Regions from separate parts of the Pseudomonas sp. BN515 genome, predicted to be linked through region 2. Evidence: predicted binding sites of a transcription regulator. Region 2 holds the regulator's gene; each other region holds the start of a gene.

Region 1 (10,312 bases), on a different contig from region 2:
GCCCGCCGCGCCCGGCAGGATGCCGACGTCGGCCGGCTTCAGACCTTGCCCGCGAATGTGGGCGAGGGCGCGGCGTCCGGCACGCAGGGTGAGGGCGGGGAACTTGATCTGGATGGCGCTCATGCGGGGCTCCTGAAGGCAAGGCAGCGATTATAGTTGCGACCCCGTCAAGGCCAAGCTTCTTCAGGGTATGAATGATCCTTCCCAAGTCTTAAGGCGAATTCAGCTTCAATTAAGTCGTCCTCGGTATCTTGCTCCCATCGAAAGCACACAAGCTCCCAAGGAGATGACCCCATGAAGAAACTCGCTGCCCTGTTCGCCGTGACTGCTCTCGCCGCCACCGCTGGTATCGCCCAGGCCCGTGACCTCGGCCCGGACGAGGCTCTGAAGCTGCGTGATGCCGGCACCATCCAGTCGTTCGAGAAGCTCAACGCCGCGGCGCTGGCCAAGCACCCTGGCGGCACCATCAACGAAACCGAGCTGGAAGAGGAATACGGCCGCCACATCTACCAGGTAGAGCTGCGTGATGCCCAGGGCGTGCAGTGGGATCTGGAACTCGATGCCACCAACGGCCAGATCCTCAAGGATCACCAGGACGACTGATGCGCTGGATCCTTCGCTACAGTGGGATCATCGCCCTGGTCCTGGCCATCTTCGCGCTCGAAGCGGTGGCCAGGGACCTGGACCAGGACGAAGCCCTGAAGCTTCGCGAAGAGGGGGTCATCATGCCGCTCGACCAACTCTTGCGCAGTGCCCTGGGGCTCTACCCCGGGGCACGGCTGCTGGAGGCCGAGCTGGAAGAGGAAGATGACGTCTACATTTACGAGGTTGAGCTGGTCACTGCCGATGGCACCGTGCGAGAGCTGGAACTGGACGCCCGCGACGGGCGAATTCTGAAGGACGAGGAAGACGACTGATGCGGTTGTTGCTGGTAGAGGACCATGTACCCCTGGCCGATGAGCTGACCACCAGCCTCGGCCGCCAAGGCTACGCCGTGGACTGGCTGGCCGATGGCCGCGATGCATTGCACCAGGGGGCCAGCGAACCTTATGACCTGATCATCCTGGACCTGGGCCTGCCCGGTAAGCCCGGGCTCGAAGTGCTGCAGGAATGGCGTGCGGGCGGTCTCTCGACGCCGGTGCTGATCCTGACTGCACGCGGCTCCTGGGCGGAACGCATCGAAGGCCTCAAGGCCGGCGCCGACGACTACCTGACCAAACCCTTCCATCCCGAAGAGCTGGCCCTGCGCATCCAGGCGCTGCTGCGTCGTGCCCATGGGCTGGCGAACCAGCCGCAACTGGAAGCGGCCGGCCTGCAACTGGACGAAGGGCGCCAGTGCGTCAGCCGCAATGGCGAGGAAGTCCAGCTGACCGCCGCCGAGTTCCGCCTGCTGCGCTACTTCATGTTGCATCCCGGCCAGCTCCTGTCGAAGAGCCACCTTGCCGAACACCTCTACGACGGCGAGACCGAGCGGGATTCCAATGTGATCGAGGTGCACGTCAATCATCTGCGCCGCAAGCTCGGGCGCGAAGTCATCGAGACGCGAAGAGGGCAGGGCTACCGTTTCACCGGTGAGGGCCGATGAGGTCGATCCAGCGCCGGCTCAGCCTGGGGCTGATCGGCGTTCTGCTGCTGGTGGGGTTGGCCCTGGCTCAGACCAGTCTCTGGCTGTTCGATCTCGGCTTGCGGCGCTATCTGGCCGAGGGCATGCGCAGCGAAGCTGAGTTGCTGCTGGGAGCGCTGGTGCGTGGTCCCAGCGGCATCCAGCTGGACGAGAAACGTCTCAATCCCGCCCATCAACAGCCCTATTCGGGCCGCTATTTCATCATCGAACTGGACGAGGAGCCCTGGCGTTCCCGTTCCCTCTGGGATGCCGAACTGCCCATGCCGTCTCAGAAGGGGCTCGCTCCGCAATTGTTGCCGGGGCCGGATGAGCAGGAGTTGCTGGCCTGGCGCGGTGACTACAAGCGCTTTGGCCGCCAGGTTCGCATTGTCGTCGCGCAGGATTACACCCCGATTCTGGAAAGCTTCCGTCGCGTGCAGTGGACGGGCTTTGCCCTGGGCGCGGCGGGCCTGTTGCTGATTCTCGCCCTGCAGCGCATTACCGTGCGCCGGGCATTGCGTCCATTGGAGGACGTTCGCCAGCAGATCGCCCAGCTGCATCAGGGGCAGCGCAGCGAACTGGACAACCAGGTGCCTGAGGAGCTGGAACCGCTGGTGGCGCAGATCAACCATCTGCTCAGCCATACCGAAGACACCCTCAAACGCTCCCGAAATGCCCTGGGCAATCTCGGCCATGCGCTGAAAACTCCTCTGGCGGTGCTGGTCAGCCTGGCCGACCGCGAAGAGCTGCGCGACCAGCCCGAGCTGCGCGAAACCTTGCGTGAGCAACTGGAGCAAATCCAACAGCGCCTGGGGCGTGAGCTGGGCCGTGCGCGCCTGGCTGGCGAGGCGTTGCCGGGTGCCCATTTCGACTGCGCCGAAGAACTGCCTGGCCTGTTCAACACCCTGGCGATGATCCACGACCGTGGGCTGGACCTGGATTGGGACGCCCCCGAAGGGCTGCGCCTGCCGTGGGACCGGGAAGACCTGCTGGAACTGCTCGGCAACCTGCTGGACAACGCCTGCAAGTGGGCGGAAACCCAGGTCAACCTCACCATTCGCGGCGGGGAGGGCGGCTACAGCCTGATGGTGGACGACGATGGTCCGGGCATCGCCGAAGACAAGCGCGAAGAGGTCATCGGCCGTGGCGCACGACTGGATGAGCAGGTGATGGGACACGGCCTGGGACTTGGGATCGTGCGCGACATCGTCGAATCCTGGAATGGCCGTCTTAGCCTTCAGGAAAGCCCGCTGGGCGGCTTGCGGGTGCGCATCGAGCTCCCGGCAACAACGGCCTCGTAGGGCGCGCTTTTCCTGTAGGGGCGATTTCAATCGCCAAGCGGACCGAAGGTGCGCCTCTCAGCCTCGATGAGGCAGCTGCGCTGCCCTTGGCGAATGAATTCGCCCCCACATGGATTTTCAGCGCAGCCAGCGGGATACGCGTTGCAGCACGAGCTGACGGCGCGTTTCCCAACCACCCTCGACCACTTCATATCGCTGGCCGGTTCTCTCCAGCCAGCTGCGGCAATCCTCAAAGAAGGCCATGCGCTCCGCCAGGTCCGGTTGGCAGCGCTGGCCATCGTCTACCCATTCCACCTGCTGCGGGCTCAGCAGCAGATGGAGGTCGTAACGGCGCGCCAGCAATTCGCGCTCCAGCCAGCCTGGGCAGTCGTTGAACAGCTTGCGGCTCCATAGGATGTTGCTGAGCAGATGCGTATCGAGAATCAGCAGGGACGGCGCTTCGGAACGGGCCTTGTCTTCCCATTCGAGCTGGCCACGGGCGATGGCCGGAATGTCGGCGTAGCAGGTGTCGCGCTGCTCGCGATCGATGAAATGACGGACGTACTCGCCCACCAGCAGGCCGCCGAATTCGGCCTGAATCGCTGCCGCCAGCCAACTCTTGCCGCTGGATTCCGGCCCTGTCAGCACCAGTACCTTCATGCAGCAGCCGGCTCCAGCTCACGCCGCCAGGTACGCCAACCCTGCACGGCCAGCAGGGTGAAGAGCCCGTAAAGCGCGGCAGTGAGATACAGCTCCTTGCTGAGGAACAACCCCACGAACAGCACGTCAACCACTATCCAGAGCACCCAGCATTCCAGGCGTTTGTGCGCCATCCAGAACTGGGCCACCAGGCTGAAGGCAGTGAGCGCAGCGTCCCACCAGGGCGCGGCGGCATCGGTCCAGTTCGCCATGGCGTAGCCCAGCCCAAGGCTGCCGAGGGCGCCCGCCAGCAGGCCAAGACCCAGTGATTGCACGCTCAGGCGGCTGACCCGGCGGCCATCGTGCTGGGTGCCGCCCCGGGTCCATTGCCACCAGCCGTACAGCTGCAGGCCGGCGTAAACCAGTTGCAGGAGCATGTCCGAGTACAGCTTCACTTCGAAGAAGATCCAGCTGTACATCAGCACCATTACCAGGCCGATGGGCCAGCACCAGAGGTTTTGTCTGACGGTGAGCCAGACGGCCAGCACGCCCAGGCTGGCGGCGAGGAGTTCGAGAGGAGACAACTTACCGATTCCGAGGAAGAAAGCCGCCGATTGTAGCGGCTCCCTCCGGTTTCGGCTGGGTTGTGGCTACACGCGAAACTGACCCAACAGGTGATTCAGCTGCTCGGCCAGTTGCCCGAGGCGCTGGCTGGCGCCGGTCGTCTGCTCGGCGGCACTGGCGCTGTTGTGGGCGAGACCAGCGGCCTGGGTGACGTTCTGGTTGATGTCTTCCACGACGTGGGATTGCTGCAGCGTGGCGCTGGCGATGGAGGCGTTGAGACCGGTGAGGTTACGCAGCGCCTGGGCGATCTGCGCCAGGCTCTCACCGGCCTGGCTGGCCTGGTCCACTGTGGCGCGGGACGCCCGGCTGCTTTCGTCGATGACCTGGACTGCCGCCTCGGAGTTCTGCTGCAGGCGCTCGATCATGGTCTGGATTTCCGCCGTGGATTTCTGCGTGCGCTGGGCCAGCAGGCGGACTTCATCGGCCACCACCGCGAAACCGCGCCCCTGTTCGCCGGCGCGCGCGGCTTCGATGGCGGCGTTCAGCGCCAGCAGGTTGGTCTGCTCGGCGATGGAGCGGATCACTTCCAGCACACTGCCGATCTGGGCGCTTTCCTGGGCTAGCGTCTGGATCACTTCCACCGCCTTGGTGATGGTGGAGGACAGCTGGTCGATCTGCCGCAGGCTGCTGTCGATGTTGTCATGCCCCTGGCGCGCCTGCTCCTCGGCGTGGCGCACTTCGCTGGCGGCATGCTCGGCGTTCTTCGCCACGTCCTGCACGCCGTAGGTGACCTCGTTGATGGCGGTGGCCACCTGCTCCATCTGCAGGGATTGTTGCTCGCTCTGGCGCAGGCCCTGGCTGGCGATGCCGTCCAGGTTGCTGGCGGCCTGGTCGAGGGCGTTGGCGGCGTCCAGGGATTGGCGGATCACGCCGCGCAGCTTGCCGGTGAAGGCGTTGAAGTGACTGCCAAGGGCAGTGATCTCGTCACGGCCGTGGGTGTCCAGATTGCTGGTGAGGTCGCCTTCGCCACTGGCGATGTTGGCCATGGCAGACACCACCTCGTCCAGCGGCCGGGTGATGCTGCGGGCGATGAGGATGACCAGCAAGGCCATGACGATGGCGATGGCCAAGCCCACCGCCGACGCGCGAATGGCCTGAGCGCGGAACTCGGCCTGCATGTCGTCGATGTAGATGCCCGAGCCGATCACCCAGCCCCAGGGGGCGAACAGCTGGACGTAGGAGACCTTGGGCACCGGGTCGCTGGCGCCCGGCTTGGGCCAGCGGTAGTGAACCAGGCCCGCGCCGTTTGCCTTGGCTACTTGCACCATCTCGTTGAACAGCGCTTTGCCGTCCGGGTCCTTGTAGCCGGAGAGGTCCTGTCCCTCCAGCTTGGCGTTGGTCGGATGCATGACCATGCGTGGGGTCAGGTCGTTGATCCAGAAGTAGTCGCCCTTGTCGTAGCGCAGCGCACGCACCGCCTGCATGGCCTGCTTCTGCGCTTCTTCGCGGGGCAGGGTGCCGGCGGATTCCTGGGCCTGGTAGTACTGCAGCACGCCGGCGGCGGTCTCGACCACGTGGCGCGTCTTCTGCTCCTTGCCCTGGTAGAGGTCGTTGTAGATCTGCTGCAGCATCAGTACGCCGAGGGTGACCAGCATGAATACCGCGACGATGAGGATCAGCCAGAGACGGCGGCTGATCGGCAGGTTGCGCAAGCTGTGCATGGGGCGGGAACTCCTGGTTTCTTGTTATTGACTACGTGCCGGAAGCAGAGCAGGCCGGCTGGCCGTTTTCAATCAGCCTTTAGCCGCGATTTCCAGATGGCTCTCTGTTAGCATTTCGGCGCTTCGGGGCAAAGCTGAAGGCTCATTCGTCCCCGGAACCTGGCCGCCGGTGCCCGGTCTCATCGCCGAACGGCACGCTCGCAGCGCCAGCTACCTGCATATTCGTAACGAAAGGCCGCCAGAAGAGCGCGCCTCAGGGGAGATTTTCGATGGATTTGTGGACGGCCTTGCAGGCCATCATTCTGGGGGTTGTCGAGGGCCTGACGGAGTTCCTGCCGATCTCCAGCACCGGCCACCAGATCGTGGTCGCGGACCTGCTGGGCTTCACCGGTGAGCGGGCGATTGCCTTCAACATCATCATTCAGCTGGCGGCCATCCTCGCGGTGGTCTGGGAATACCGGCGGAAAATCCTCGACGTCGTCATCGGCCTGCCGACCCAGCGCAGTGCCCGGCGTTTCACCGTCAACCTGCTGGTGGCGTTCTTCCCGGCGGTGATCCTCGGCGTGGCCTTCTCCGACCTGATCCACCACTACCTGTTCAACCCCATTACCGTGGCGTCTGCCCTGGTGGTTGGCGGCGTCGTCATCCTTTGGGCAGAACAGCGCCAGCACCAGGTGCAGGCCGAAACCGTCGACGAAATGACATGGAAGCACGCCCTGAAGGTGGGCTGCGCCCAATGCCTGGCGCTGGTGCCGGGTACTTCGCGCTCCGGCGCCACCATCATCGGCGGCCTGCTGTTCGGCCTTTCGCGCAAGGCGGCCACCGAGTTTTCCTTCTTCCTCGCCATGCCCACCATGGTCGGTGCTGCGGTTTACTCGGGCTACAAGTACCGCGACCTGTTCCAGCCGAGCGACCTGCCGGTGTTCGCCCTGGGTTCCGTGGTGTCGTTCGTCTTCGCCATGATCGCCGTGCGCAGTCTGCTGAAGTTCATCGGCAGCCACAGCTACGCGGCGTTCGCTTGGTATCGCATCGGCTTCGGCCTGCTGATCCTGGCGACCTGGCAGTTCGGCATGATCGACTGGTCCACCGCACAGGGTTGATCGCAGCGGTTGCCTTGAAGGCGCGCCATAGGGCGCGCCTTTTGCGTTTCAGGGGGCGGGAAATTCGAGGATGAAGCGCGTCCAGCCGTCGGCGGATTCGCAGCGAATCTCACCGCCGTGGGCGCGCACGATGGAGCGGGTGATGGCCAGGCCCAGGCCGGCATGCTCGCGACCCTCGCGGCGCGCGGGGTCGGCGCGGAAGAAGCGATCGAACAGGCGCGGCAGCAGTTCCGCGGGGATTTCCGGACCGCTGTTGGCCACCGTCAGGCTGAGGCCGCGGGCATCGCTGGCCAGATTCATTTCGATGCGTCCGCCTTCCGGGGTGAAGCGCAGGGCGTTGTCCAGCAAATTGGAAAGGGCACGGCGCAACATGTCGCGGTCAGCGCTGAGCCGGGCTTCGCCACTGCGGCTCATGGCCACCTGGCGGTCTTCGGCCAGGGGGCTGAAATAGTCCAGCAGGGTGTCCAGCTCGGCGGCCAGCGCCAAGGGCTCGCGACGGGTCGCCAGCAGGCCGTGCTCGGCCTTGGCCAGGAACAGCATGTCGCCGACCATCTGGGCCAGTCGCTGGAGCTCTTCCAGGTTGGAGTGGAGGGTTTCGCGGTACGCATCCATGTCGCGATCCTGGCTGAGGATCACCTGGGTCTGGGTCAGCAGGTTCGACAGCGGCGTACGCAACTCGTGGGCGATGTCGGCGGAGAAGGCGGAAAGCCGCTGGAACGCGTCGTCCAGCCTGCCCAGCATCGCATTGAAGGCGCGCACCAGTTCCACCAGTTCCTGGGGGACCTGATCGTCGGCCAGGCGAGTGGTCAGGGAGCTGGCGGAAACCCCGGCGGCTACCTCGGCCATACGGTGCAAGGGGCGGAGGCCGCTGCGCGCGGCCCAGGCACCAAGCAGGGCGGTGGCCAGGGCGGAGAGCCCTACGGTGAGCCAGATCAGCCGCTGCATGCGTTCGAGAAAGTGCTGGTGATGGGTGATGTCCAGAGCCAGTGCCAGCCGTGGCGAAGCCGGGTCTTCCGGCCGCAGCGGCGCGCTCAGCACCCGGTAGTCGGTGCCATCCTGCTGCCAGTCATGGAGCCCATCGCGAGCCGGCGCGCGTAGGCCGTCAGCACTGTTGAACCAGTAGCTGCCATCGCGGCCTTCCAGTCGCAGGGTGAGATCCGGGTGCAGGCGCAGTTCGGCTTGCAGGGCTTCCAGCCGAGGCGCCAGGGTGGCGGGGCTGTCGACGCCGTTGACCAGGGCGCGGAAGGCTTCCAGGCGGATTTCCAGCAGTTGCTGGTCGAGTTCGATGAAGTGCGCTTCGCTGGCGCGGCTGAACAGCACCCCGGCGATCAGGGACACGGCAGCGGTGCAGGCAGCGAACAGCAGGCCCAGGCGGGCGGTGAGGGAGAGTCCGCGCATCAGCCTTCGCGCGCCTCCAGCACGTAGCCCATGCCGCGCACGGTGTGGATCAGCTTGGTGGGGAAATCGTCGTCCAGCTTTGCCCGCAGCCGGCGGACGGCCACTTCGATGACATTGGTTTCGCTGTCGAAGTGCATGTCCCAGACCTCAGCGGCAATCAGCGTCTTGGGCAGCACTTCCCCTTGGCGGCGCAGGAGGAATTCCAGCAGGGCGAATTCCTTGGTGGTGAGGTCGATGCGCTGGCCGCCGCGTTCGACCCGCCGACTCAACAGGTCGAGGTGCAGGTCGCCCAGGTCCAGGCTGGTTTCCTGGGGAGCGCTGGCGCCACGGCGGAGCAGGGTGCGCACGCGGGCAAGGAGTTCGGCGAAGGCGAAGGGCTTGATCAGGTAGTCGTCAGCGCCCAGTTCCAGGCCATGGACGCGTTCTTCCACGGCGTCCCGCGCGGTCAGGAACAGCACCGGAACCTGCAGGCCGGCCTGGCGCAGGCTGCGCAGCACCTGCCAGCCGTCGAGGCCGGGGAGCATCACGTCGAGGATGATCAGGTCGTAGCTGCCGGCGAGCGCCAGGTCTCGGCCTTCGAGGCCGTTGGTGGCGAGGTCCGCGGCCAGGCCGGCTTCGGTCATCCCCTGGCGCAGGAACTGGCCGGTCTTGGGTTCGTCTTCGACTATCAGTAACTTCATGGGTGGCTCATCGTTCGAATTGCTGCTTTATACCGCGCCGACAGGATGGGCTGGGCAAGCTGACAAAGTTGTAATGCAGCGGCGCCGTTGGTGCGGTGGATTTTTCAGCAGCCGGCCAGCTGTATACAATTGCCCGATTTCCGCATTTTCAGGTCCACCCGCCCATGCATCATCCCGCCGAACATTCGCCGCTGGGCAAGTCCAGCGAGTACGTCAGCACTTACAGCCCGGAGCTGCTGTTCCCCATTTCCCGTGTGACCAAGTGGAACGAGCTGGGGCTGACCGCTACGACCTTGCCGTATCAGGGCGTGGACTTCTGGAACTGCTACGAGCTGTCCTGGCTGACGCCGTCCGGCAAGCCGGTGGTGGCGATCGGCGAGTTCGCCATTCCGGCCGATTCGCCGAACATCATCGAGTCCAAGTCGTTCAAGCTCTACCTCAACTCGCTGAACCAATCCGTCTACACCAGCGCTGCCGAGCTGGAGCAGGTGCTGGCGCGGGACCTGAGCGGCGCGGCTGGCGCTCCGGTCGCGGTGCGGGTGCGCAGCCTGAAGGAGGTCGAGGCCGAAGGCGTCGCCGCGTCCGCGGGCATCTGCATCGATGAGCTTGATGTGGCTATCGACCGTTACGAGCATCCGCAGCCCGAGCTGCTGCGCGCCGAAAACGGTCAGGTGGAAGAAGCGCTGCACAGTCATCTGCTGAAGTCCAACTGCCCGGTTACCGGTCAGCCGGACTGGGGCACGGTGGTGGTGGAGTACCGCGGTGCGAAGCGCCTGGATCACGCCAGCTTCCTGGCCTACCTGATCAGCTTCCGCCAGCACGCTGACTTCCATGAGCAGTGCGTGGAGCGCATTTTCCTCGACCTCAAGCGCCTGCTGGAGCCGGAGCTGCTCACGGTTCACGCCCGCTACGTGCGTCGCGGTGGCCTGGACATCAACCCCTACCGCAGCACCCACCCCGTTCAGCCGGACAATCGCCGCCTGGTACGTCAGTAACGAAAACCCCGACGTGAAGTCGGGGTTTTTTCTTGTGCGCGGCCTTAGATGCCCATGTTGGCAAGGCTCTGCATGATGTTCCGCAAGGTTCCGGCCAGGGTGGGGTGACGGGTTTCGAAGCGCTCGACGGCCAGGTTGACCCCATCCACCAGGGTGGCGTCCGGCGCCATGGCGGCATCCTGGGCCAGGCGCAGTTCGATTTCCTGCATCAACTCGATCAGCGATGCGCGTTCCTCCGCATCCAGCGGTGGTTCCTGGGCCAACTGGTCGCGCAGTTGTTGCAGTTGCTGCTGCAGGCGTTCAGGCATGTCTTTCTCCCTTTGCGAATGTCT
Region 2 (10,312 bases):
AAGGCGCTGGCGGTATCCGCGACCATCCTCATCGCCATGGGCCTGGTGCCGGGCATGCCGCATGTTTCCTTTATCGGCCTGGGCCTCGTGGCCGCCGGTGGTGCCTACTGGATCTGGCATCGGCAGAAGCAGGTCAAGGAGCAGGCGGTGCAGGAGGAGCAGCGTCAGCAGGAACTGCTGCCGGCCCAGCGCGCCCAGGAAACCAAGGAGCTGGGCTGGGACGATGTGACCCCGGTAGACCTCGTCGGCCTGGAAGTGGGATACCGGCTGATTCCGCTGGTGGACCGCAACCAGGGAGGCCAGTTGCTGGCGCGGATCAAGGGCGTGCGCAAGAAGCTGTCCCAGGAGATGGGCTTCCTGATGCCCTCGGTGCATATCCGCGACAACCTCGACCTGCTGCCCAACGCCTACCGGCTGACGTTGATGGGTGTCAGCGTGGCCGAGGCGGAGGTCTACCCGGACCGCGAACTGGCGATCAACCCCGGCCAGGTGTTTGGCACCCTCAACGGCGTCGCCGCCAAGGATCCGGCGTTCGGCCTGGAAGCGGTGTGGATCGACGCCAGCCAGCGTGACCAGGCGCAGTCCCTCGGTTACACAGTGGTGGATGCCAGCACCGTGGTCGCTACCCACCTCAACCAGGTACTGCACAAGCACGCCCATGAGCTGCTGGGTCACGAAGAAGTGCAGCAACTGATGCAGAACCTCGCCAAGAGTTCGCCGCGCCTGGCCGAAGAGCTGGTGCCCGGCATGGTGTCGCTGTCCACGCTGCTCAAGGTGCTCCAGGCGCTGCTGCAGGAGCAGGTGCCGGTACGCGACATCCGCACCATCGCCGAAGCCATCGCCAACGTGGCACCCAAGAGTCAAGATCCCGCCGCGCTGGTGGCGGCGGCTCGTGTCTCGCTGTCCCGTGCAATCGTGCAAAGCATTGTGGGACTAGAGCCGGAGCTGCCTGTGATCACTCTGGAACCCAGGTTGGAACAGATATTGCTGAATAGCCTGCAGAAGGCCGGACAAGGTTCGGAAGATGGCGTTCTCCTCGAACCCGGAATGGCCGAGAAGCTGCAACGTTCCCTGGTGGAAGCGGCGCAGCGCCAGGAAATGCTCGGCAAGCAGGCGATCCTGCTGGTGGCCGGGCCGATCCGGGCGATGATGTCGCGCTTCGCAAGGCTCGCCGTGCCAACCATGCACGTACTGGCCTACCAGGAAATACCGGACAACAAGCAGGTCACCATAGTCGCGACTGTGGGGCAGAACTAACCGAGGTCAAGGACCATGCAGGTCAAACGTTTCTTCGCCGCCGATATGCGTCAAGCCATGAAGTTGGTGCGTGATGAACTGGGCGCGGATGCCGCCATCATCGGTAATCGTCGGGTTGCCGGCGGTGTCGAGTTGACCGCGGCGCTGGACTACCCGCTGCCCGCGCCGGCCCCGAGCAAGCCGAACCCGGCCCTCGAAGCCGAACTGCGCAAGACCCAGGCGCGCATCGCCCAGGCCCAGGCCGAACTGACGACCCGTGCCATCGCCGATGCCGGCAAGGACCGTCAATTGTTCGCCGGCCAGCCGCTGACCGCCATCGAGCCGGAACTGCCGGAATCCGCCCTGGCCGCCGCCATCGAGCGTCCGCGCGCCGTGCCGCGCCCGGTGGAGCCGGTCAGCGCGCCGAAATCTGCCGGCGTGGACCAGGCTGCCCTGGACGCAATGCGTTTCGAGCTGAGCGGCCTGCGCGAACTGATCGAAGTGCAGCTGGGCTCCATCGCCTGGGGCCAGATGCAGAGCCGCCGTCCGCAGCAGGCCAGCCTCTGGCGCCGCCTGCAGCGCATGGGCCTGCCGGCCGAACTGGCGCGCGCCCTGCTGGACAAGGTGGCCAAGGTCAGCGATCCGCGCCAGGCCTGGCGCATGTTGCTGGCGCACCTCGCACACGCCATCCGCACCCCGCAGATCGAGCCGATGGAAGAGGGCGGTGTGATCGCCCTGGTCGGCCCGGCCGGCATGGGCAAGACCACCACCCTGGCCAAGCTGGCTGCCCGCTACGTGCTCAAGTACGGCGCGCAGAACGTCGCCCTGGTGAGCATGGACAGTTTCCGCATCGGCGCCCAGGAACAGATCAAGACCCTTGGCCGTATCCTCAATGTGCCGGTGACCCTGGTCGACCCGGGCCAGTCCCTGACCCAGGCCGTGGCTCCCCTGACGCGCAAGCGCGTTGTGCTGATCGATACCGCTGGTCTGCCAACCAACGATCCGGCCCTGACCATGCAGCTCGAAGCGCTGGCCAGCCGGGCGATAAACGCGAAGAATTACCTGGTGATGGCGGCTACCAGCCAGAGCCAGGTGCTCAAGGCGGCCTATCACAGCTACAAGCGTTGCGGCCTGGTCGGTTGCATCATTACCAAGGCGGACGAAGCGGCCAGCCTGGGCGAGGTTTTGGGGCTGGCTATCGGCCAGCATCTCCCGGTAGCCTATCTGGCCGACGGCCCGCGAATTCCGGATGATCTGCAGGTTCCCCGCAGCCACCAGCTGGTGAGCCGCGCGGTCAGCCTTCAGGCTCCGGAAGACCCGAGTGAAGAAGCCATGGCCGACCTGTTCGCCGGGCTTTATCAGAATCCGGCGCGGCGCGCCGGTTGAAGAATGTGTAAGCCGCCCAGAGGGGCGGTGCTGGACAGCCAAATGGCCCAGTCGACCTAAGGCAAGGTATTTGAAATGGGTAGTATGCATCCCGTACAGGTGATCGCGGTGACCGGCGGCAAGGGTGGCGTCGGCAAGACCAACGTGTCGGTGAACCTATCGCTGGCACTGGCCGATCTCGGCCGCCGCGTCATGTTGTTGGACGCCGACCTCGGTCTGGCCAACGTCGACGTCCTGCTCGGCCTCACCGCCAAGCGCACACTGGCTGATGTGATCAATGGCGAATGCGACCTGCGCGACGTGCTGTTGCAGGGACCGGGGGGCATCCGCATCGTCCCGGCCGCCTCCGGCACCCAGAGCATGGTGCAGCTTTCGCCCATGCAGCACGCCGGCCTGATCCAGGCATTCAGCGAAATCAGCGACAACCTCGACGTGCTGGTGATCGACACCGCCGCCGGTATCGGCGATTCGGTGGTCAGCTTCGTCCGTGCGGCGCAGGAAGTGATTGTGGTGGTCTGCGACGAACCGACCTCCATCACCGACGCCTACGCGCTGATCAAGCTGCTCAACCGCGACTACGGCATGAGCCGCTTCCGCGTGCTGGCCAACATGGCCCACAGCCCGCAGGAAGGGCGCAACCTGTTCGCCAAGCTGACCAAGGTCACCGACCGTTTCCTCGACGTCGCCCTGCAGTACGTAGGCGCCGTTCCGTACGACGAGTCGGTGCGCAAGGCCGTGCAGAAGCAACGCGCGGTCTATGAAGCCTTCCCGCGCTCGAAGTGCTCGCTGGCCTTCAAGGCCATCGCGCAGAAGGTCGACAGCTGGCCGCTGCCGGCCAATCCGCGGGGCCACCTGGAGTTCTTCGTCGAGCGGCTGGTCAAGCAGCCCTCTGCGGAAAGCCCTGTATGACACCCGCCACTGGACTGCGTATGTACGGCAAGGCTCAGGCAAGGGATTCGCAGCATCAGTTGATCGAGCGCTATGCCCCCCTGGTCAAGCGCATCGCCTATCACCTGCTCGCGCGCCTGCCAGCCAGCGTACAGGTGGAAGACCTGATGCAGTCCGGGATGATCGGCTTGCTCGAAGCCTCGAAGAAATACGACGGCACCAAGGGCGCCAGCTTCGAAACCTACGCCGGTATCCGCATTCGCGGAGCCATGCTCGACGAGGTCCGCAAGGGCGACTGGGCACCGCGTTCGGTGCACCGCAATACCCGCATGGTGAGCGACGCCATTCGCACCATCGAGGCAAGAACAGGACGCGACGCTAAAGATCAGGAAGTTGCTGCCGAACTTGGATTGAGTCTCGAAGACTACTACGGCATCCTGAGCGACACCTTGGGCAGCCGCCTGTTCAGCTTCGATGACCTGTTGCAGGAAGGCGAGCAGGGCGGTCTGCGCGAGGACGCCGGTGTCACCCAATTTTCACCTTCCCATGATTTGGAAGACGAACGCTTCCAGGCTGCGCTGGCCGATGCCATCGCGAACCTGCCGGAGCGTGAGCGCCTGGTGCTGGCGCTGTATTACGACGAAGAACTGAACTTGAAGGAAATCGGTGAAGTGCTGGGGGTCAGCGAATCGCGTGTCAGCCAGTTGCATAGCCAGTGCGCGGCACGTTTGCGCGCACGGCTCAGCGAATGGCGCGCGCGCTGAACGGCACACCGCTTTCAGATTTGAACGGCGCACCCGGCAAGAGGGGCGTTTGAGACTGTACGGAGGTCGACTTGGACAAGAACATGAAAATCCTCATCGTTGACGATTTCTCGACGATGAGACGCATCATCAAGAACCTCTTGCGCGACTTGGGTTTCACCAATACCGCTGAAGCCGATGACGGCACCACGGCCCTGCCGATGCTGCACAGCGGTAACTTCGATTTCCTCGTGACCGACTGGAACATGCCCGGCATGACCGGCATCGATCTGCTACGCGCCGTGCGTGCCGACGAGCGCCTGAAGCACCTGCCGGTCCTGATGGTGACTGCCGAAGCCAAGCGTGACCAGATCATCGAAGCGGCCCAGGCCGGTGTGAATGGCTATGTGGTCAAGCCTTTCACCGCTCAGGTGCTGAAAGAAAAAATCGAGAAGATCTTCGAGCGGGTCAACGGCTGATGTCAGCCGCGAGGGCACCATGGACCAGAATGAACACCTGCTGGGAGACTTCGAGTCGACCCTGAAAGACCGTGCGCGGGAACTGGTGGAAAGCCTCGAGAAAGGCAACTTCACAGACGCCGTGCAACTCATCCACGAACTCAATCACGTCCGTGATCGCGGCCTCTACCAGGAAGTCGGCAAGCTCACCCGTGAGCTGCACAACGCCATCGTCAACTTCCAGATCGACCCGCATCTGCCCCACGCCCAGGAAATGTCGCAGATCGCCGACGCGACCGACCGCCTTTCCTACGTGGTGCACATGACCGAGAAGGCCGCCAACCGCACCATGGACCTGGTGGAGGAAAGCGCGCCGCTGCTCAACGGCCTGAGCGACGAAGCCCAGCAGCTGGGCGAGGAGTGGGGCCGCTTCATGCGCCGGGAAATCGGCGCGGACGGGTTCCGCGACCTGGCTCGCCGCATCGAGCAGTTCCTTGCCCGCAGCCAACGCGATACCGACGCCCTGTCGAGCAAGCTGAATGACATCCTGCTGGCCCAGGACTACCAGGACCTCACCGGTCAGGTCATCAAGCGCGTGACCCAACTGGTCACCGAGGTGGAAAGCAACCTGGTCAAGCTGGTGATGATGGCCAGCCAGGTCGATCGATATGCCGGCATCGAGCACGACCATGCCGTACTGCGCGCCGAGCTGGAACAACAAAAAAGTCCTTCCAGGGGTGAAGGTCCGCAGATCCATGCCGATATACGTGAAGACGTGGTGTCCGGACAGGACGACGTCGACGATCTGCTATCCAGCCTTGGCTTTTAGGGAGCGCTCATATGAGCTTCGACGCCGATGAAGAAATCCTCCAGGACTTCCTGGTAGAGGCCGGCGAGATTTTGGAGCAACTGTCCGAGCAGCTGGTCGAGCTGGAAAGCCGCCCGGACGACATGGACCTGCTCAACGCGATTTTCCGTGGTTTCCACACTGTGAAAGGTGGTGCCGGCTTCCTCCAGCTCAATGCCCTGGTGGAGTGCTGCCACATCGCCGAGAACGTCTTCGACATCCTGCGCAAGGGCGAACGCCGCGTGGATGCTGAACTGATGGACGTGGTGCTGCAGGCCCTGGACACGGTCAATGAGATGTTCAGCGAAGTGCGCGAGCGCAGTGAACCGACGCCCGCCACTCCGGAGCTGCTGGCAGCCCTGTCGCGACTGGCCGAGCCGGCCGGTGCCGAGCCTGCCCCCGTAGCTGCCGCTCCGGCGACCGCTGCGCCCGTCGAAGCACCGGCTCCCGTAGAAGCTACCGCCGATATCACCGACAGCGAGTTCGAGCAGTTGCTCGATGCGCTGGGTGACAGTGCTGGCAAGGCCGCCGAACCGGTCGCCGCCGCCACTGATGAAATCACCGACGACGAATTCGAAGCGCTGCTCGACCAGCTGCACGGCAAAGGCAAGTTCGTCGGTGCCGCTGAGCCGGAAGCCGTTGTCGCCGCCCACGCGTCCGCCTCGGCGCTGGCCACTGCCGGTGCGGGTGACGATATCTCCGATGACGAGTTCGAAGACCTGCTCGACCAGTTGCACGGCAAGGGCAAGTTCAACGGTGCCGTGGAAGCGACCGCCAGCGCTCCAATTGCGCCCGCAGCTCCCGCCGTGCCGGCCATTCCCGCTGCCGGTGGCGAAAACATCACCGACGACGAATTTGAAGCACTGCTCGACCAGCTGCATGGCAAGGGCAAGTTCAACGGTGCCAGCGAGGAGCCTGTCCCTGCGCCTGCTGTGAGCCGTCCGGCTCCCGCACCTGCACCCAAGCCGGCGCCCAAGGCGGAACCCGCCCCCGCGCCGCGCCAGGCTGCAGCGCCCGCTGCCGGTAACGGCGCGGCCGGTCCTGCCGTGGCCAGCGAGGCGGAAACCACCGTACGGGTGGATACCGCGCGCCTGGACGAGATCATGAACATGGTCGGCGAGCTGGTGCTGGTGCGTAACCGCCTGGTGCGCCTGGGTGCCAACAGCGGCGATGAATCCATGGCCAAGGCCGTGTCCAACCTGGACGTGGTCACCGCCGACCTGCAGACCGCCGTGATGAAGACGCGGATGCAGCCGATCAAGAAAGTCTTCGGTCGCTTCCCGCGCCTGGTCCGCGACCTGGCGCGCAACCTGAAGAAGGAAATCAACCTCGAACTGGTGGGCGAGGACACGGACCTCGACAAGAACCTGGTCGAGGCCCTGGCCGATCCGCTGGTGCACCTGGTGCGCAACGCCGTCGACCACGGCATCGAATCCCCGGACGAGCGCGAGGCCGCCGGCAAGCCGCGTACTGGCCGCGTGGTGCTGTCCGCCGAGCAGGAAGGCGACCACATCCTCCTGATGATCACCGACGACGGCAAGGGCATGGATGCAGCCGTGCTGCGTGCCAAGGCGGTGGAGAAGGGGCTGCTGGACAAGGACGCCGCCGAGCGCCTGACCGAGCTGGAGTGCTACAACCTGATCTTCGCCCCGGGCTTCTCGACCAAGACCGAGATTTCCGACGTGTCCGGCCGTGGCGTCGGCATGGATGTGGTGAAGACCAAGATCTCCCAGCTCAACGGCACGGTGAACGTGTACTCGCAGAAGGGCTCGGGCTCGAAGATCGTCATCAAGGTCCCGCTGACCCTGGCGATCATGCCGACCCTGATGGTGATGCTGGGCAACCAGGCCTTCGCTTTCCCACTGGTCAACGTCAACGAGATATTCCACCTCGACCTGTCCCGCACCAACGTGGTGGACGGCCAGGAAGTGGTGATCGTCCGCGACAAGGCACTGCCGCTGTTCTACCTCAAGCGCTGGCTGGTACGTGACGCCGCGGTGGAAGAGCAGGGCGAGGGCCATGTGGTGATCCTCTCCGTGGGCACCCAGCGCATCGGCTTCGTGGTCGACCAACTGGTGGGCCAGGAGGAGGTGGTGATCAAGCCGCTGGGCAAGATGCTCCAGGGCACGCCGGGCATGTCCGGCGCCACCATCACCGGCGATGGCCGTATCGCGCTGATCCTCGACGTGCCGAGCATGCTCAAGCATTACGCACGCCGTGGTTGATCTGGGGCGGCCAGGACTGGCCGCCCGCTAGGAGCTTTTTTCTTATGGCAGTCAAGGTTCTGGTGGTGGATGACTCCGGGTTCTTCCGCCGCCGTGTCTCGGAAATCCTTTCTTCCGACCCCAATATCCACGTGGTGGGCACTGCCACCAATGGCCGCGAAGCCATTGACCAGGCGCTGGCGCTCAAGCCCGATGTCATCACCATGGACTACGAGATGCCGATGATGGACGGCATCACCGCAGTGCGGCACATCATGCAGCGCTGCCCGACGCCGGTCCTGATGTTTTCCTCGCTGACCCACGAAGGCGCCCGCGTCACCCTCGACGCCCTGGATGCCGGTGCGGTGGACTTCCTGCCGAAGAACTTCGAGGACATCTCGCGCACCCCTGAGAAGGTCAAACAGCTGCTCTGCGAGAAGGTGCACAGCATCGCGCGCAGCAACCGCCGCTACAGCAGTTTCAGCGCGCCGGCGCACTCGGCCCATCCGAGTCCGGCTCCGGCCAGCAGCGCCCCGGCGCGTCCGGCCCATGTCCCGGCACAGCCGAGCCATGCCGCGCCAGCTGCCCCGGCCAGCTCCGCCGCCCCAAAGCGTAAGGCCTACCGGCTGGTCGCCATCGGCACCTCCACCGGCGGGCCGGTTGCCCTGCAACGCGTGCTTACCCAACTACCGGCCAATTTTCCGGCGCCCCTGGTGCTGATCCAGCACATGCCGGCGGCCTTCACCAAGGCTTTCGCCGAGCGCCTGGACAAGCTCTGCCGGATTTCCGTCAAGGAAGCCGAGGATGGCGACGTGCTGCGCCCAGGCCTGGCCCTGCTGGCGCCCGGTGGCAAGCAGATGATGGTCGACGCCCGTGGTTTGGTCCGCATCCTGCCCGGTGACGAGCGCCTCAACTACAAGCCCTGCGTGGACATCACCTTCGGCTCGGCGGCCAAGTCCTACAATGACAAGGTCCTGGCCGTGGTGCTGACCGGCATGGGCGCCGATGGACGGGAAGGCGCGCGTCTGCTGAAGCAGGGCGGCAGCCAGGTCTGGGCCCAGGACGAAGCCAGCTGCGTGATCTACGGCATGCCCATGGCGGTGGTGAAGGCCAACCTGGCCGACGCCGTCTATGGCCTGGACGATATCGGTCGCCACCTGGTCGAGGCGTGCATGTGATGGAGAAACCCAGGTAATGGATGTACTGAGCCTCATCGGGGTAATCCTGGCCTTCGTCGCCATCATCGGCGGCAATTACCTCGAAGGCGGCCACGCCGCGGCCCTGCTCAATGGGCCGGCGGCGCTGATCGTCCTGGGCGGCACCCTGGGCGCGGCATTCCTGCAGACGCCCATGAGCATCTTCAAGCGTGCCCTGGCCATCATTCGCTGGATTCTCTTCCCGCCCCAGGTGGACCTCGCCGGTGGCATCACCCGCGTGGTGAACTGGAGCATGACTGCGCGCAAGGAAGGCCTGCTGGGCCTGGAGCCCGTGGCTGACGGCGAGCCCGATCCCTTCGCTCGCAAAGGCCTGCAACTGCTGGTGGATGGCGCCGAGCCGGAGTCCATCCGCAGCATCCTCGAAGTCGACCTCTTCACCCAGGAAGGCCGCGACCTGCAGGCCGCCAAGGTATTCGAGAGCATGGGCGGCTACGCCCCCACCATCGGCATCATCGGCGCCGTCATGGGGCTGATCCACGTCATGGGCAATCTGGCCGATCCCAGTCAGCTCGGCGGCGGCATAGCCGTGGCCTTCGTCGCCACCATCTACGGCGTCGGTTTCGCCAACCTGCTGCTGCTGCCCATCGGCAACAAGCTCAAATCCATCGCCATACGCCAGTCGCGTTATCGCGAGATGCTGCTGGAGGGCATCCTGTCCATCGCCGAAGGCGAGAACCCGCGCTCCATCGAACTCAAGCTGCAAGGCTTCATGGATTGAGGAACGGAGCATGGCGCGCAGGCGGCATCAGGAAGAACACGAGAATCACGAACGCTGGCTGGTGTCCTACGCGGACTTCATCACCCTGCTGTTCGCCTTCTTCGTGGTGATGTACTCCATCTCCTCGATCAACGAAGGCAAGTACAAGATCCTTTCCGAAACCCTGGTGGGCGTGTTCAACCAGCCGGACCGTTCGATCAAGCCGATCCCCGTGGGCGAGGAGAAACCGCGCACCACCGAGCCGGACCGTTCCATGGTGGAGGAGAGCGAGCGGACCCAGACGTCGATCGACGATCCGGGCGCCGATCCGTTGCAGGAGATCGCCCAGAGCATGCGCGACGCCTTTGGCGAGCTGATCAATTCCGACCAGGTGAACGTGCGCGGCAATGAACTCTGGGTGGAGATCGAAATGAACTCCAGCCTGCTGTTCCCCAGCGGCGATGCCATCCCCAATGACACCGCGTTCAGCCTGATCGAGAAGGTCGCCAGGATTCTGGCACCCTACGACAACCCGGTGCATGTGGAAGGCTTCACCGACAACATGCCCATCGCCACTTCGCAGTTCCCGTCCAACTGGGAGCTGTCCACGGCCCGGGCCGCCAGCATCGTGCGGAT
Region 3 (10,312 bases), on a different contig from region 2:
TCGGCACTATCTTGTAACGGCCATCGTCCTGGACCTGGAAATAGCGCTTGGTGAAGGCTGCTTCCAGTTGTTCCAGGCGCCTTGCGCCATACAGGCCCTCACGGGCCTTGGCCAGGGCGCTGAGGCTGATGTCGGTGCCGGTCACGCCGAAGTAATCCGGTCGTTCGGTACCGCCAAGGGCCTCGGCTGCCAGCATGGCCAGCGAATAGGGTTCTTCACCGCTGGAGCAACCCACGCTCCAGATCTCCAGGGGCCGGGCAAGACCAGCCTCGATACGCCCCCGCAGATAATCGGTGAGCAGCTCGAAGGAAGCCGGGTGACGGAAGAAGCGGGTCTCCTGCACGGTCAGCCGATCCAGCAGGGTCGACCATTCCACCGCGCCGCGCGGGCCATCGGTGACCTGACGGTAGTAGCTGGAGTAGTCCTGCACCCCCAGCTCACGCATGCGCGCGCTGAGATTGGCCTGGAGGAAGGAGCGGCGCTGGTCGCTGACCACCACGCCGGTACGCTCCTCCAGCAACTTCTGCCAGTCGTGGAATTCCGCTGTCGTCATGTCGGCCAGGGGTTTCAAGGCCCAGACGCCGCCTGGCTGCATGCTGTCGTGCCCTTGATTCATGGCCGTCGTGCCGCGGCCTCAGACCGCGGCGCCTCCCCTGCTCAGGCTATGTCCTGCGCTTCCGGCAGCTTGAAGCCGGAAACCGACTTGCGCATCTCGCTCGCCATCTTCGCCAGGTTGCCGATGCTCTTCGCAGTGGCGGTGGTACCGGCGGAGGTCTGCGAGGTGATCTCCTGGATCACGTTCATGGTGTTGGAGATATGGCCCGCGGAGGACGCTTGCTGACGAGCGGCGTTGGAAATGTTCTGGATAAGTGCCGCGAGGGTCTTGGATACCTTCTCGATCTCTTCCAGGGCCACACCGGCGTCCTGGGCCAGGCGGGCACCGCGGACCACTTCGGACGTGGTCTGCTCCATGGAGATAACCGCTTCGTTGGTGTCGGTCTGAATGGTCTTCACCAGCGCCTCGATCTGCTTGGTCGCGGCGGAGGAACGCTCCGCAAGGCGCTGTACTTCGTCCGCTACCACGGCGAAGCCGCGGCCCGCGTCGCCCGCCATGGACGCCTGGATCGCGGCGTTAAGGGCGAGGATGTTGGTCTGGTCGGCAATGTCGTTAATCAGGCTAACGATGTCACCGATCTCCTGGGACGATTCACCGAGGCGTTTGATCCGCTTCGAGGTGTCCTGGATCTGCTCACGGATGTTGTCCATGCCGGTGATGGTGTTGTGCACCACTTCGTTGCCCTTGTTGGCGATGGCTACGGAACGTTCCGCTACCGCCGAGGACTCGGAGGCGTTCGCCGATACCTGGTCAATGGACACGGCCATTTCGTTGATCGCGGCGGAGGCGCCGGCGATTTCCTGGGCCTGGTGCTCGGAGGCCTCGGCCAGGTGCATGGCGGTGGCCTGGGTTTCCTGGGCGGCGGCGGCCACCTGCACGGCGGTCAGGTTGATGGTTTCCACCAGCTCGCGGAGCTGGTCGATGGAGTAGTTGATGGAGTCAGCGATCGCACCGGTGAAGTCCTCGGTTACGGTCGCGGCCACGGTCAGGTCACCGTCGGCGAGGTCGGCGATTTCGTCGAGCAGTCGCAGAATCGCTGCCTGGTTACGTTCGTTCTTCGCGGCGGTCTCGGCCAGTCGGTTGCGGGTGCTCTGCACCATCACCAGACCGATGAGGATGATCGAGCCCAGGGCGAACACGGCCAGCACGTAGCCGGCGAAGGTGTTCATGCCACGGCCATTGGCCAGGTTCTCGAAGCCGGTGGTCAGAGCGGAAGCCTTGTCCAGCAGGGTCTGGGAGCCGGTGAAGATGGTGTTGGCGGATTCACGGACCTGGAAGAGTTCGGGCGAGGTTTCGAGGATCTCGTCCACAGAGCCGGATACGAACTCGAAGAGCTCGGAAATCTCCTGCAGGCGCTCCAGGGCCTCGGTGTTGGTGACCTTGGAGATCTCCATCGCCGCGTTGCCTTCGATCATGGCGCTCAGTACACGGCCGAACAGGCTGGCGTCGCGGCCGAACATGTCGGCGGCCTGAACCGAGTCATCGTCACCGGCCAGTACCTTGTTCACCGAGCCGAGGATACGTTCGGCCAGCAGCGACTGGCGCTGGGCCACGGAAACCTGGCTGGCGGGAGCACCGCTTTCCAGGAGGATGTCCACGACTTCCTCGTACTCGACCTGGAGCTGCGGAATGGTTTCGGCCAGGGTGGCGGCTACCTGGTGCAGGGAGAGTACGGTCTGCTCGCTGGCCAGGATGGCGTCGGCGTTCTTGCGCAGGCTGTCCCAGTCCTTCTGCACCACATCCATCTCGCCCTTCACGGCGACGGGTGCCGCAGGCAGGCCGGTGGTGGCGTCACCCTGTTGCAGGAAGTTCCAGCGCTTCTCGAAGTCGTTGCGCGCGTCCTTCAGCAAGGCGAAGGCTTCGGCCTTGCCCGCCGCGGCTTCACTGGAGTTCTTGGCGATACGCTGGGACAGCACGCGGAGTTCACCGGCGTGGCTGATGTATTCCTTGTCGTAGTTCGCCTGGGTGTTGAGGTACGCGAAGTTCGCGAACAGCAGCACGATGGCGACGATCAGGACCACGAAGAGTCCGGCGATCAGCGACGTGCTGCGCACCCCGGAGAACAGATTGCCTGCGTTCAGTCTTTTCATTATCGGGCCCCCGCCTGGACCAACCACTTATTCCCATGTAACGCCAAAGGGCCGGCAAAGCCGGCCCAACCTTGAAGCCTTGGCCCCGGAGACTCTGCCCCGGTGACCGGTACGGAGCGCCATGCGCCCCGCGTCGAATCTAGACAGCCACCTCGAGGAACGCCTGGTGCTGCGCGAGCGCGTGCGGGCTGAATACCAGCCAGGGCTGCTCGCGATGGAAAACGCCGTGAATGAACGGCTGGATGCTGGCCTCCAGTGGAGGAAGCGTCTCGCTGAAGGAATCCACCAGGAAATGCTGCATGCCGAAGACTTCATCGACGATCAGCCCGGCGAAGATCTCCTGATAGTCCACCACCAGGACCCGGCGCTGTTTGCGCAGCGGCGAAAGTTCGCTGCCGAAGAAGCCGCACAGGTCCATGACTGGTAACAGGCGGCCACGGACGTTGGAAACGCCCTTGACCCAGGACTTCACACCGGGAAGCGAGGTGTGGCGCGGCTCGTGCAGCACTTCGCTGACCTCGCCCATGGGCGCCACGAACAAGCGCTCGCCCATGCGAAAGCCGATGCCGCTCCAGCTCTGCACCACCTGCTGCTGCGCAGGCAGGCCAGCCGCCAGCGCGCGACAGCGCTGGTCGATCTCGAAGAGGAGCTGGAAGGGAGTCTGCGAATCCGACATGGCGACCGGCCTTGGCCTGTTTCTAATAGTTATGTTTCGGGGACCGGCGCGGCAATCAGCCGGCCAGTACCGTATTCAGGGTCTTGATCAGCGTGTCTTCTTCGATCGGCTTGGTCAGGTAGTCACGCGCGCCCTGTCGCTTGCCCCAGACCTTATCGGTTTCCTGATCCTTGGTGGTGACGATAATCACCGGAATGTGACTGGTGTCAGCGTCCTTGGTCAGTTGACGGGTCGCCTGGAACCCATTGAGACCGGGCATCACGATGTCCATCAGGACAGCGTCCGGCTTTTCCTGGCGGGCCAGGGCCACGCCGTCGGCGCCATTCTCGGCCTTGAGTACCTGGTGGCCATGCTTCTCGAGCATGGCAGTCAGCTTGTACATCTCGGTCGGCGAGTCATCAACAATCAGAATACGAGCCATTGTGTTCCCCATACGGAAAGGCTTCACCGGCCTTCAGGCCGGACTTCAGGAGGCTTGCTCCACCGGGGTGAAATCGGGGACGTGAGTCTTGATCGCGCCGAGCAGCTCTTCCTTGCTGAAGGGCTTGGTGAGGTACTGATCGGAACCGACGATGCGACCCTTGGCCTTGTCGAACAGGCCGTCCTTGGAGGACAGCATGATCACCGGGGTGGATTTGAAAGCACTGTTGTTCTTGATCAGGGCGCAGGTCTGATACCCGTCCAGGCGCGGCATCATGATGTCGACGAAGATGATGTTCGGGTGGGAATCGGCGATCTTGGCCAGGGCATCGAAACCATCAACTGCGGTGATGACCTCGCACCCCACTTTCTTGAGCAGAGTCTCGGCTGTACGACGAATCGTTTTCGAATCGTCGATCACCATGACCTTCAAACCCTCGGAATGCTGTTCCATGTTCGCCCTACCATCGCCTCGGTGAGTCGTTATTCTGCTTTATATATGTGCCTGAGGCCCTGCAACCGACGGGCTGCGACCCAATCGTCGGGCCTTTTTAGCACAGTCTCCAGACGCAAGCTACACGGCCTCTGCATCTGCGATTCTTCCCTTTCTGGGGAAGGTTTTTTCCTTGACCGCAATCAATGCCGGCGCCACCCTGAGCGCCTTATCCAACCGGCCCGCCAGCTTTGGCGCGCCCCTTGAAACCTGTTGCGGAGACCCCCCATGAGCGTTCGCCTCGGGATCGTCATGGACCCCATTGCGCAAATCTCCTTCAAGAAGGACAGCTCCCTGGCCATGCTACTGGCCGCCCAGGAGCGCGGCTGGTCACTGTTCTATATGGAGCAGCAGGACCTATACCAGAAAAACGGTGAAGCTCGCGCGCGCATGCGCCCCTTGAAGGTATTCCTCGACCCCGAACACTGGTTCGAGCTGGAAGCGGAGGCCGATACCCCGCTGGCCGAGCTGGACGTGATCCTGATGCGCAAGGACCCGCCCTTCGACAACGAGTTCGTCTACTCCACCTACCTGCTGGAACAAGCCGAACGGTCCGGCGTGCTGGTGGTGAACCGCCCGCAGAGCCTTCGCGACTGCAACGAGAAGTTCTTCGCCACCCTGTTCCCCGATTACACGCCGCCAACCGTGGTCAGCCGACGAGCGGACATTCTGCGCGAGTTTGCCGAAGAACAGCGTGACATCATTCTCAAACCCCTGGACGGCATGGGCGGTTCCTCGATTTTCCGTCACCGCGCCGGTGACCCGAACCTCTCGGTGATCCTCGAGACCCTGACCGCCCACGGCAGCCAGCAGATCATGGCGCAGGGCTACCTGCCGGCGATCAAGGACGGCGACAAGCGCATCCTGATGATCGATGGCGAGCCGGTCCCCTACTGCCTGGCGCGCATCCCGGCTGCCGGCGAGACTCGCGGCAACCTGGCCGCCGGCGGTCGTGGCGAAGCGCGCCCACTGACCGACCGCGACCGTGAAATCGCCGCCGCCGTCGGCCCGACCCTGCGGGAGAAAGGCCTGCTGTTCGTCGGCCTGGACGTGATCGGCGAGCACCTCACCGAGATCAACGTCACCAGCCCCACCTGCATCCGCGAGATCGACAAAGCCTACGACACACGCATTGGTGAACGTCTCATGGATGCGATCGCCCGCAAGCTCGATGCGCGGAGTGCTTCATAGACTTTTATGCGGACGCTCGGCAGACTTCGCCGCTAACTGAAGCAAGCTGACTGGCGATGAACGCAGCCGTGAATACCTCCTCCCAACTGTCCGCCGGCGTCCGCCCGGCGGATCGGCTGGGCTTTACCCTGTTCCTCGCCGCCGTGCTGCACGTGGCGCTGATCCTCGGTGTCGGCTTCACCGTCGGCGACCCACAGCAGATCAGCAAGACCCTGGAAATCACCCTCGCCACCTTCAAGAGCGAGGAGAAGCCGAAGAAGGCCGACTTCCTCGCCCAGGCCAACCAGCTGGGCAGCGGCACCCTGGAACACAAGGCCACGCCCAAGACCACCGAGCAGGCGCCATTCCAGGACAAGGAAATCCGCAAGACCACGCCCCCCGCCGCACCGCCCCAGGCGCCCAAGAAGGAAGCGCCCAAGGCCGCCGTGGCCACCAAGAGCCCGCAGCCGCAGAAAACCACGGTCAAACGCGAGCAGACCAAGCCCCAGCCCGAGGCCACTCCGGCGCCGTCCTTCGACAGCTCGCAGCTCTCTTCCGAAATTGCCAGCCTCGAAGCGGAACTGGACAAGGAGCGCCAGCTCTACGCCAAGCGCCCGCGCATTCACCGCCTGAACGCCGCGTCGACCATGCGCGACAAGGGCGCCTGGTACAAGGAAGAGTGGCGCAAGAAGATCGAGCGCATCGGCAATCTCAACTACCCGGATGAAGCCCGCCGCCAGCGCATCTACGGCAACCTGCGCCTGCTGGTGTCGATCAATCGCGACGGCACCCTGTACGAAGTGCAGGTGCTGGAATCCTCCGGCCAGCCGGTGCTGGACCAGGGCGCCATGCGCATCGTGCGCCTTGCCGCGCCCTTCGCCCCGTTCACCGGTGACCTCGCGGATATCGACCGCCTGGAGATCATCCGCACCTGGCGTTTCGAGCGCGGCGACCGCCTGTCGAGCAATTGAAAGCAGCAGGACGAGATTGGCTCTAGGCTTCAGGCAGAGTCCCGGCGTGGCGTGAGTCCGCGCCGCAGCCTTTTCGCTTGAAGCCTGCCGTCTTAAGCCTGAAACTAACCGACATGAAAAGCGCACCGAGCTACCTCAAGCATCACTTTCTGATCGCCATGCCGCACATGGCCGATCCGAACTTCGCCCAGACCGTCACCTACCTGGTGGAGCACAACGAGCAGGGCGCCATGGGCCTGGTGATCAACCGCCCCAACGGCCTGAGCCTGAGCGACGTACTCGAACAACTGCGCCCGGAAATCACTCCGCCGGCACGCTGCCAGGGCCTGCCCATCTACGCCGGTGGCCCGGTGCAAACCGACCGCGGCTTCGTCCTGCACCCGACCGGCCACAGCTTCCAGGCCACTCTGGAACTGGGCGAACTGGCCCTCTCCACTTCCCAGGACGTGCTCTTCGCAATCGCCGACGGCAGTGGTCCGCAGAAGAGCCTGGTAGCCCTCGGCTACGCCGGTTGGGATGCAGGCCAACTGGAAGCTGAACTCAGTGACAACGCCTGGCTGACCTGCCCGGCGGACCTGTCCATCCTCTTCGAGACCCCGTCCGAGCAGCGCCTTTCGGCGGCCGCCGCGCGTCTGGGCGTGAACCTCAGCCTGCTTACCGCCCAGGCCGGGCACGCCTGATGGCCGAACCCAAACCCCTGCGCCTGTTGCTCGGTTTCGACTACGGCACCAAACAGATCGGCGTTGCCGTCGGCCAGGCGGTCACCGGCCAGGCCCGCGAGTTGAAGGTGCTAAAAGCGCAGAACGGCGTGCCGGACTGGCAACAGGTCGAAGCCCTGGTCCGTGAGTGGCAGCCCGACGCCATGGTCGTCGGCCTGCCGCTGAACATGGACGGCACCCCCAGTGACATGAGCGCCCGCGCGGAAAAATTCGCCCGGCGCCTGAATGGCCGCTTCAATCTCCCGGTATTCACCCACGACGAACGCCTGACCACCTTCGAAGCGAAGGGCCACCGCCTGGCCCAGGGCCAGCGCGATGGCTACCGCGACCGTCCGGTGGACGCCCTGGCCGCCGCGCTGCTGCTGGAAGGCTGGCTGGCCGAGAATTCCGCAACTTCCTGATTCCGAACGCGAGGACCGCCGATGACCCTGCCCAATCCCGCCGAACTGCTGCCGAGGATGGCCAGCGACCTGCAAGCCCACCTGAAGGCCCGCAACATCGACGAACCGCGCTACATCGGCATCCGCACCGGCGGTGTCTGGGTCGCCCAGGCCCTGCTTGAACAGCTGGGCGAAAAGGGGCCCATGGGCACCCTGGACGTATCCTTCTACCGCGACGACTTCACCCAGAGCGGCCTGCACCCGCAAGTGCGCCCGTCCGCTCTGCCCTTCGAGATCGAAGGCCAGCACCTGGTGCTGATCGACGACGTACTGATGAGCGGGCGCACCGTGCGCGCCGCCCTCAATGAGCTCTTCGACTATGGCCGCCCGGCCAGCGTGACGCTGGTCTGCCTGCTCGACCTCAACGCCCGCGAGCTGCCGGTCCGCCCGGATGTGGTCGGTGCAACCCTGTCCCTGGGCGCCACTGAACGGGTAAAATTGCTCGGCCCCGCGCCGCTCACCCTCGAGCGCCAGGATCTCGCTTCACCCGCCTGACCTACCGATTTCTCGTAACCTTTCAGGGCCTGCCCCATGCCGACAGACGCCAAGCGCCCGCTGCAGCTCAACGACCAGGGCCAGCTGCGCCACTTCCTCTCGCTCGACGGTCTGCCCCGCGAGCTGCTGACGGAACTCCTCGACACCGCCGACTCCTTCCTCGAAGTCGGCGCCCGCGCGGTGAAGAAAGTCCCGCTGCTGCGCGGCAAGACGGTGTGCAACGTGTTCTTCGAGAACTCCACCCGCACCCGCACCACCTTCGAGCTGGCGGCCCAGCGCCTGTCCGCCGACGTCATCACGCTCAACGTGTCCACTTCCTCCACCAGCAAGGGCGAGACGCTGTTCGACACCCTGCGCAACCTGGAAGCGATGGCCGCGGACATGTTCGTGGTGCGCCACGCCGACTCCGGCGCCGCTCACTTCATCGCCGAGCACGTGTGCCCGGACGTCGCCATCATCAATGGCGGTGACGGCCGCCACGCACACCCGACCCAGGGCATGCTCGACATGCTCACCATCCGCCGCCACAAGGGCAGCTTCGAGAACCTCTCGGTCGCCATCGTCGGCGACATCCTGCACTCGCGCGTGGCCCGCTCGGACATGCTCGCCCTGCGTACCCTGGGCTGCCGGGACATCCGCGTGATCGGGCCGAAGACCCTGATCCCGGTAGGCGTCGAACAGTACGGCGTGAAGGTCTACACCGACCTCGCCGAGGGCCTGAAGGACGTCGATGTGGTGATCATGCTGCGCCTGCAGCGCGAACGTATGCAGGGCGGCCTGCTGCCCAGCGAGGGCGAGTTCTACAAGCTCTACGGCCTGAGCACCCAGCGCATGACACTGGCCAAGCCGGATGCCATCGTCATGCACCCGGGCCCGATCAACCGTGGCGTGGAAATCGAATCCGCGGTGGCCGACGGCAGCCACTCGGTGATCCTCAACCAGGTCACCTACGGCATCGCCGTGCGCATGGCGGTGCTCTCCATGGCCATGAGCGGCCAGACCGCGCAGCGTCAACTGAACCAGGAAGCCGAGGAGCTGAACTGATGCGTACCCATATCCTCGGCGCCCGCCTGATCGACCCGGCCAGCGGCCACGACCAGGTCGCCGACCTCTTCCTCGACAGCGGCAAGGTCGCCGCCATCGGCAAGGCCCCGGCCGGCTTCGAAGCGGACAAGACCCTCGACGCCAAGGGCCTGGCGGCTGCCCCCGGCCTGGTGGACCTGTCCGTCGCCCTGCGCGAGCCCGGCTACAGCCGCAAGGGCAATATCGCCAGCGAGACCCTGGCTGCCGTCAGCGGCGGCGTCACCAGCCTCTGCTGCCCGCCCCTGACCCGCCCGGTACTGGACACCCCGGCCGTGGCCGAGATGATCCTCGACCGCGCCCAGGAAGCCGGCCACGCCAAGGTCTTCCCCATCGGTGCCCTGACCAAGGGCCTGGCCGGTGAGCAGCTGTCCGAACTGGTGGCCCTGCGCGACGTGGGCTGCGTGGCGTTCGGCAACGGCCTGGCGAGCTTCGCCAGCAACCGCGTGCAGCGCCGCGCCCTGGAATACGCGGCCACCTTCGACCTGACCGTGGTCTTCCATTCCCAGGACGCGTCCCTGGCCGAAGGCGGCCTGGCCCATGAAGGTCCGACCGCCAGCTTCCTCGGCCTGGCCGGTATCCCGGAAACTGCCGAAACCGTGGCACTGGCCCGTGACCTGCTGCTGGTCGAACAGAGCGGCGTGCGTGCCCACTTCAGTCAGATCACCAGCGCCCGCGGCGCCGAAATGATCGCCCAGGCACAGGCCCGTGGCCTGCCGGTAACCGCTGACGTGGCCATGTACCAGCTGATTCTCACCGACGAGGCGCTGATCGACTTCTCCAGCCTCTACCACGTGCAACCGCCGCTGCGCACCCGCGCCGACCGCGACGCGCTGCGTGAGGCGGTGAAGAGTGGCGTGATCAACGCCATTTCCAGCCACCACCAGCCCCACGAGCCGGATGCCAAGCTCGCCCCCTTCGGCGCCACCGAACCGGGTATGAGCGGCGTGGAGCTGCTGCTGCCGCTGGCCATGACGCTGGTGCAGGACGGCCTGCTCGACCTCCCCACCCTGCTCGCCCGCCTCACCGTCGGCCCGGCTCGCGCCCTGCGCCTGCCCGCCGGCCGCCTCGCGGTTGGCGCTCCTGCAGACGTGGTGCTGTTCGACCCGCAAGCCACCACCCTGGCCGGGGAAACCTGGAAG

Evidence for each region. Region 2 encodes FliA, which starts transcription of late flagellar genes. Its sites were predicted from a motif close to CTAAAGTTTNNNNNNNNNNNGCCGNTAA; they were not measured.
Region 1: the regulator FliA is predicted to act here: its motif matches at 5,920-5,947, upstream of E8E91_RS22670 (methyl-accepting chemotaxis protein).
Region 3: the regulator FliA is predicted to act here: its motif matches at 2,755-2,782, upstream of E8E91_RS12450 (methyl-accepting chemotaxis protein).

Annotation. Positions count from the first base shown of each region.
Region 1 covers NZ_SSOH01000081.1:16,678-26,989, forward strand. The annotation lists gene E8E91_RS22635 (patatin-like phospholipase family protein) at 1-123, opposite strand, end outside; gene E8E91_RS22640 (PepSY domain-containing protein) at 295-603, shown strand; gene E8E91_RS22645 (PepSY domain-containing protein) at 603-917, shown strand; gene E8E91_RS22650 (response regulator transcription factor) at 917-1,585, shown strand; gene E8E91_RS22655 (sensor histidine kinase) at 1,582-2,904, shown strand; gene E8E91_RS22660 (AAA family ATPase) at 3,022-3,543, opposite strand; gene pnuC (nicotinamide riboside transporter PnuC) at 3,540-4,106, opposite strand; gene E8E91_RS22670 (methyl-accepting chemotaxis protein) at 4,173-5,807, opposite strand; gene E8E91_RS22675 (undecaprenyl-diphosphate phosphatase) at 6,077-6,907, shown strand; gene E8E91_RS22680 (heavy metal sensor histidine kinase) at 6,956-8,305, opposite strand; gene E8E91_RS22685 (heavy metal response regulator transcription factor) at 8,305-8,985, opposite strand; gene queF (NADPH-dependent 7-cyano-7-deazaguanine reductase QueF) at 9,150-9,980, shown strand; gene E8E91_RS22695 (DUF4404 family protein) at 10,025-10,288, opposite strand.
Region 2 covers NZ_SSOH01000024.1:36,435-46,746, reverse strand. The annotation lists gene flhA (flagellar biosynthesis protein FlhA) at 1-1,257, shown strand, start outside; gene flhF (flagellar biosynthesis protein FlhF) at 1,273-2,622, shown strand; gene fleN (flagellar synthesis regulator FleN) at 2,698-3,531, shown strand; gene fliA (RNA polymerase sigma factor FliA) at 3,528-4,274, shown strand; gene E8E91_RS06285 (chemotaxis response regulator CheY) at 4,358-4,732, shown strand; gene E8E91_RS06280 (protein phosphatase CheZ) at 4,752-5,540, shown strand; gene E8E91_RS06275 (chemotaxis protein CheA) at 5,552-7,783, shown strand; gene E8E91_RS06270 (chemotaxis response regulator protein-glutamate methylesterase) at 7,828-8,940, shown strand; gene E8E91_RS06265 (flagellar motor protein) at 8,957-9,697, shown strand; gene motD (flagellar motor protein MotD) at 9,708-10,312, shown strand, end outside.
Region 3 covers NZ_SSOH01000049.1:2,444-12,755, forward strand. The annotation lists gene E8E91_RS12445 (protein-glutamate O-methyltransferase) at 1-595, opposite strand, end outside; gene E8E91_RS12450 (methyl-accepting chemotaxis protein) at 658-2,706, opposite strand; gene E8E91_RS12455 (chemotaxis protein CheW) at 2,846-3,382, opposite strand; gene pilH (twitching motility response regulator PilH) at 3,438-3,803, opposite strand; gene pilG (twitching motility response regulator PilG) at 3,849-4,256, opposite strand; gene gshB (glutathione synthase) at 4,524-5,486, shown strand; gene E8E91_RS12475 (energy transducer TonB) at 5,543-6,436, shown strand; gene E8E91_RS12480 (YqgE/AlgH family protein) at 6,550-7,116, shown strand; gene ruvX (Holliday junction resolvase RuvX) at 7,116-7,556, shown strand; gene pyrR (bifunctional pyr operon transcriptional regulator/uracil phosphoribosyltransferase PyrR) at 7,578-8,090, shown strand; gene E8E91_RS12495 (aspartate carbamoyltransferase catalytic subunit) at 8,127-9,134, shown strand; gene E8E91_RS12500 (dihydroorotase) at 9,134-10,312, shown strand, end outside.